Regions from separate parts of the Leadbetterella sp. DM7 genome, predicted to be linked through region 1. Evidence: riboswitches for the same ligand, from Rfam matches in the RefSeq annotation. Region 1 holds a riboswitch; the other holds the start of a gene.

Region 1 (3,386 bases):
CGTCAGCCGTTTCCTGCTCAATCAGCCTGTCGTATTCTTCCTGCGTCAGCTCTCCTTTTTTGAGCCTTGCGCGCCAGCTCCTTACTTCCGGTGTTTGCGGGAAAGACCCGATGGTGGTGGTAGGAAACAGGGGCAGGGCCAGTACTTCCTGCTGCTGCTTTCTTCTTGCGGCAAAAGGACTGTTCCTGCGGGTATCTTTTTCGGTCACCTGTTCTACCCGGTCTTTCACCGCCGGATCGTGGATCAGCGGCGAGGTCTTTTTGCTTTCAATGGCCTGCCGGTTGGCTTCCCATACCGCTTTCAGCGCTTCTGATCGCTCACCTGAAGCCCATTTCCGGAGAAAAGCCACTTCATCTGTTTTCTGACGGGCAAAGGCCATCCAGTTTTTGATCTCCGGGTTCAGCTTCTTCTCAAAGTCCAGGTCGCAGGGCGAATGGAGCAGTGAACACGACGGGGCAATGAGGAGCCTTTCTGCTCCCAGGGCGGCTTTGGCCTGCTCAATCAGCTGTAAAGAGGCTTCAAAGTCGTTTTTCCAGATATTTCTGCCGTCTACCACGCCCAGCGAAAGCCGGGTTTTCTTCTGAACAAAATCTGTAGCCAGGATGTCTTCCAGCTGCAGCGGGCAACGAACGAGGTCGAGGTGCAGGGTATCTACCGGCAGGTGGATGGCGGTCTGCAGGTTATCGCCGTAACATTCAAAATAATTGGCCAGGATGATCTTCAGCGAAGGCACGGCCTCAGCGAAGAACGTATACGTGCGCGCGATGGCCTCCTGTTCAGCCGGGGTCAGATCCAGCGCCAGGGCCGGCTCATCAATCTGTACGTATTGCACACCCTGCTCAGCCAGTAATTTCAGCAGTTGTTCGTATACAGGCAGCAGGCGGCTCAGCAGCTCTACCCGGTGAAAGCCGGTTTCTTTTTCTTTCCCGAGCAAAAGATATGTTACCGGGCCGATAATGACCGGCTTGGCCTGGATACCGGCCTCACGGGCCTCCTGAAGCTCGCTCAGAAGCTTGGCCGGGTTCAGCTCAAACGTCTGCCCCGCCTTAAACTCGGGCACGATATAGTGATAATTGGTATCGAACCATTTGGTCATTTCCATGGCTGTCAGGTCAAAATCACCTTTCTGATATCCCCGTGCCATGGCAAAATACAGGTCGGTACCTGAGTGGGTACGGGCAAAGCCGGCATAACGTTCGGGGATAGCCCCCAGCAAAACGCTCATATCAAGCACCTGGTCGTAAAAGGAGAAGTCGTTGCACGGGATCAGGTCGATACCGCTCTCCTGCTGGCTCTTCCAGTTCTTAAGCCGGATCTCCCGGCCTGTTTTTTCGAGTTCGGCAACGGGTATTTTACCCGCCCAATAAGCTTCAGAAGCTTTTTTCAGTTCCCGGCGGCTACCAATGCGCGGGTAGCCAAGATTCTGTGTCTGCATAATTTTTGAGAGAAAAATGAAGAAAAACAGTCCTGAACTCCGGGCTTAAAACGGGAAGATTTCAGAGAGGTATACGCGCCGCTGCTTACTCCGCCGAAACGGAGTACCGGGTACATCAAAACCAACCGAAGGCTTCAGTCCGCGAAAGCCACTGTCAACTCAGAACAGGCAGGTCTCCTGGCTTGTGCCGCTTTTGCCGTCCTTCCCGCCGGAGCAGTGGACCTGTTCGGGGCCGGACCCCTCAGGCAAAAGCTGTTAAAGGCACTTACAGTTGCGCGACAGCCCGTGATTCACACACGGTTCCCTTTTCATACCGGCAAGCGGCAACCTCTTCTGCTTTTGATGAAGATTAGAACTTTACAGATGCGAATGTAGATGATTTATCTGTTATAATAAAATATACCAGATAATTTATTTATAAATTAAATGAATTTTAGATAAAACAAACAAAAAATCAACCATATGTAGTATATCTGCATACTTTGCAGCACCGGCCTCAGAAGCGGTAAGACAGGCCTATCCTGATTTTTCCCTTTTGATTGGGATCCTGCAATGCGGAGGTTGAAAAAATTCTGTAGTTATAGGCGGCATCTATAGATACCCTTTTCCCGACCGGGAAACGGATTCCGCCTTCTATCGAACCTATTGCATTGGAGGCTTTCACTTTTTCCATCCGGCCCGAGTCGTTCTCCGATTCTCCCCATTGAAAATTATATCCTGCGCTCACCTGTATAAAGGGTTTTACTTTGATATAGGGTACATAATACCGTACAAAAATTTCGGGTGCGAGCGACCGATGATCGTGTTCAAGCATGACAGAGCTGGCTGCCGTACCGTCTTTAAACCGGCTGGCGTCATTTCCATACGCTATGCGAAGGCCGGTGGCCAGGTTAGGGGCCACAAAGTAGCCTGCCCAGGGAGAAAGCGACCAGGTAGGGTGCTTATACAGGGGGCTGTTATTGAACCCTCCCGAGCCGTAGATGCCCGCTATGTATGTTCCTTTGGAAAAATTAATACCGGGCTGTGCGGTCTCCTGCCCCACAGCGTAAAAAGAAACGAAAACGGTCGCTAAAAAAAGAAAATGCTTCATCACTTTAGAATTTAACAGAATAATTAATAAATGGTAAAACAGGAAACATGGAATATTGTTTGATCACCAGCGACCGCTGGCCGGTCTGCTGATCATAGGCCGTTTTGAAATCGAGGTACAGCGGGTTTGCGCGGTTATAGGCATTGTACACCCCAAAGCTCAGCCGGGTTTCGTATTTTTTCCAAAGGGTACCGTTCCGGTTTATCCCCAGGTCCAGCTTATGAAAATCGGGCATCCGGCCGTTATTGCGCTCATGATAAATAAACCGCGGTTCATCATTGTAAAGAACCGCACCTGCGGGCAATGTGACCGCATGCCCGGTCTGGTATAAAAATGTCCCGGTTATGTTCCATTTTTTATTGAAAAGATAGGTGGCAGAAGCGTTCAGGTTGTGGCGGCGGTCGTATTTCATAGGGTACCACTTCCCTGCATTAATGTCATCAAACCGGAGCTCGCTCCGGGACAGGGTGTAAGAAAGCCGGCCTCTTAATTTGCCCGTATTGCGGGCGGCCATCAGCTCCAGGCCTGCGCTTCGCCCCACGCCTCTGCCGGTAACGATATTCTCCCAGGAGTCTGCCAGCATACCCGTAAAATTGGTGCCTTCGGGGTAGTCGATCATGTTCTTCAGGCGCTTGCTGTATACTTCCAGTGAGATATCCACACCGGGTTGAGCCAGTTTTTTCGAGAAGCCCGCCGACCATTGTACGGCTCTTGAGGGCGGTATCCGGGAGGTGGCCGGCAGCCAGGCATCGTAACCGAACCCGTACCCGTTATTCACCAGCAAATGGAGGTATTGGTTCATCACGGTATAGCCCGCAAAAAATTTCCAGTCGCGGGCCAGCGAGCCGTTAAGAGCCAGCC
Region 2 (3,386 bases), on a different contig from region 1:
AGTATACCGTTTCTGCCCCGAGCTTCAGGTTAGTGCCTTTGTCGCAATCGTGTATCCAGGCCAGATCATGCTCGGCCCGCACAATATAACGATCTACCCGGGTATGGCTGGGGTTCAGGTTTTCTCCTTTTCCGTAATCGGTGATATCACGGATATAGGCCGTACGGAAAAGGGTTTTTCCGAGCTGGTACGAAAGGCTGCTCCGGTAAGCCTGTGTGCGGGTGATCTCACGCAACAGAACCACTTTGGGTTGCACGGCCAGGTCGTTATCTGAAAACCAGAGATTCAGCGAAAGCAGGTCTCCTTTGCGGTTCATAAAGTACAGGTCCTGTACAGCACCGGTCTGGCGGGTATGAATGGGTTCGGTGGGTAAGGTTTTCCCCTTACGGGTAATGGGTTCCGTACCGAAATTATTCCGTACGCTGCTTCCGTAAAGAAGTGTTTTCCCCGAAAGCTTTTTCCCGTTGCGAAGCAAACGGTGGAAACGCAGTCCACCCTGCCCGGAAAAATTCTCAGAGGTTTCGCCCCGTACTGCAGCCATCAGCTGTGTTCCTTCGGTTTGGAAACCAGGTAACGAACGTAGCTGAATGCTGCCGCCAACGGCATCGGTACCCACACAGCTGGCGGCAGAGCCGTATTGTATGGTCATTTCATCAAACCCGGCAAGGGGTATGGTCGAAAAATCGGTTTGTCCTAACGAAGGAAAATTAATATTGATCCCGTTCCAGAGCAGGGCCGTATGGCCGGCGGATGTTCCGCGGAAAGAGAGGGTAGCCAGCTGACCCGCTCCGTAGCTTTTAAAGGCTACGGGCGTCTGGAACTGCAGGAAATCAGCCAGGGTGCTGAAGCGGTTCCGGGCCAGGTCGGCCGAGTCTGCCTCCTGTATCTTCTGCCCGGTCATGAACCGTTCGGGGCGCACTCCTCTGACTTCCACTTCGCAAAGGGTCAGCTCTTTCTGGGCAAAAAGAGTTGCCGGGAAGCACAAGGCACTCCATAGGCTCAACAGCCTGCAATAACCGGGTAAACCGCCTGTTCTCAATTGAGGAAAAGATAAATGATCTCCCGGGCTCTATCCGCCGTAGATGTACCGGTTATTCTGGTTCAGGGCAGGTTTCCTGGCTAGCTTCCATTTTCCGGCGCCTTCCCATCCCGCAGCGGGGACAGTGGCTCAGCAGAAGGAAAACTTTGCGGAAGCTTACAGTTGCGGGGACAGCCCGTGATTTACACACGGTTCCCTATTATCTCTGTTCCGGCTATTCCCGGAACAAAGCACCCTGAAACTTAGGGCAAAGATAAGGGGATTCTGTTTGAAATTGTCCGGATTAATGCATATCTTTGAATACTGAATCTCTTTAATGAAAAATATACACAATGAATTACAAGATATCATTATCAGAAATGGACGAGTTAGCCCTACAGGAAAACTCGAAAAAACGCAAAATTTCCTTAGAGGAAATGCGTCATCAGGCCTCCGGGCTGAAACACAAAAGTCAATCAAAGCTGAAGAAGCATTCTGCCTGATTGATTTTGCCAGGAGAGAGAGAATCTTTTCTATACCAGGGAGATTTCACAGGAAGCATTTATCGCATCCGGGGCTGAACAGCGGGTTTATCGCTACGATGATCACCATGTTATCAAGATCAATGACGGTATTTTTTATGAAAATTGGTTAGATTATTTCAATAGTCTACTCATACATAACTACTTTTTTCGCTCTACAGCATATGATTTTTTAGGCTTTAAAATTATTGATAATGTATTATTTGCAGTAGTTAAACAGGAATTTATAGTCTCCGATGAGATGGTTGACCTGATTATAGTGAAAAACTTCTTAGCGTATAACGGGTTTCAAAACATACGTAATAATGATTACTATAATCCTCAGTTGGGAATAATATTTGAAGATCTGCATGATGAAAATGTATTATGCCGAAACGGAGTGTTGTATTTCATTGACACAGTATTCTATCTTACCGATAATTTTTATAAAGGGGTAGGCCTTGGGCAGGTGAGGATATAGAGCTAAAAGTACTACCAGGTTCTTCTCCTGATTTAAAATGAAGAAAGCCGCTGGGACACGGCTTTCTTCATTTTATAAATCTTGTTTTATCAGTACTCGTGCGGCAGTTCCGCATTGACGTGCTCATGCCACGGCAGCCCGTGCTTGTTCAGCAGATCCATGAACGGATCGGGGTTCAGCTCTTCCACGTTATAAACGCCGGGCTTCATCCAGTCGGTATGGGTCAGCATCAGCATGGCTCCGATCATGGCCGGAACGCCGGTGGTGTAGGAAACGGCCTGGGAACGCACTTCCCTGTAGGCTTCTGCGTGGCTGCAGTTGTTCCATACATAATAGGTTTTGTCTTTTCCGTCTTTGACCCCTTTGATCTGGCAGCCTATCGAGGTTTCACCCGTATAGTTTTCTCCCAGTGAATCAGGAGCGGGCAGCACAGCCTTCAGGAATTCCAGCGGAACGATATCCTGTCCCTGGAACTTAATGGGTACAATGCTGGTCATGCCTACGTTTTCCAGCACTTGGAGGTGGGTAATGTATTGCTGGCCGAAGGTCATCCAGAACCGGGCCCTTTTCAGGGTAGGGAAGTTCTTCACCAGCGATTCCAGCTCTTCGTGGTACAGCACGTACGATTCCCGCGCGCCTATATTCGGGTATTCAATGGGTTTGTGAACAGACATAGCCGGAATTTCCACCCATTCGCCGTTCTCCCAGTAGCGGCCCGGCTGGGTGATCTCCCGGATGTTGATCTCCGGGTTGAAATTGGTGGCAAACGCTTTGCCGTGGTCACCGGCATTGCAATCCACAATATCCAGGTAGTGCAGCTCATCAAAATGGTGCCTGGCTGCATAAGCTGTAAATACCTGGGTTACACCCGGGTCAAACCCACACCCCAGCACGGCCATAAGCCCGGCTTCCCTGAACCTGTCGCGGTAGGCCCACTGCCAGCTGTATTCAAATTTAGCCACATTTTTCGGCTCATAATTGGCGGTATCGAGGTAATGTACACCCGTTTCAAGACAGGCATCCATAATGGTCAGGTCCTGGTAAGGCAGAGCTACATTGACCACCAGCTCGGGGCCGTACGCTTTGATCAAAGCTACCAGCTCGGGAACCTGGTCGGCATCCACCTGTGCGGTAGCTATTTCAACGCCGTGCATTTCTTTAATATCGGCAGCAATTTTATCGCATTTTGATTTTGTGCGCGACGCCAGCATGATCCCTGTGAAGACATCTGCGTTGATCGCACATTTGTGCGCCACCACCGTGCCTACGCCACCGGCACCAATAATCAATACTTTAGCCATTTGTTTCCATTTAAATTTGAATTGCAAAAATAGGCAATTCGTTCAGATATCGAAATGAAATTCAC

The links. Region 1 has a riboswitch for cobalamin ahead of metE (5-methyltetrahydropteroyltriglutamate--homocysteine S-methyltransferase). Riboswitches for the same ligand answer to the same signal wherever they lie in the genome.
Region 2: it holds a riboswitch for cobalamin, as region 1 does, so the genes downstream of both, AB2U10_RS07160 (TonB-dependent receptor plug domain-containing protein) here and metE (5-methyltetrahydropteroyltriglutamate--homocysteine S-methyltransferase) in region 1, are expected to answer to the same signal.

The regions. Positions count from the first base shown of each region.
Region 1 covers NZ_JBFOLH020000014.1:87,829-91,214, forward strand. Annotated here, with positions in the region: gene metE (5-methyltetrahydropteroyltriglutamate--homocysteine S-methyltransferase) at 1-1,435, opposite strand, end outside; cobalamin riboswitch at 1,586-1,782, opposite strand; gene AB2U10_RS15075 (outer membrane beta-barrel protein) at 1,932-2,525, opposite strand; gene AB2U10_RS15080 (TonB-dependent receptor) at 2,530-3,386, opposite strand, start outside.
Region 2 covers NZ_JBFOLH020000004.1:370,797-374,182, forward strand. Annotated here, with positions in the region: gene AB2U10_RS07160 (TonB-dependent receptor plug domain-containing protein) at 1-1,003, opposite strand, end outside; cobalamin riboswitch at 1,089-1,292, opposite strand; gene AB2U10_RS07165 (hypothetical protein) at 1,356-1,673, shown strand; gene AB2U10_RS07170 (putative polyvalent protein kinase domain-containing protein) at 1,583-2,020, shown strand; gene AB2U10_RS07175 (saccharopine dehydrogenase family protein) at 2,110-3,321, opposite strand.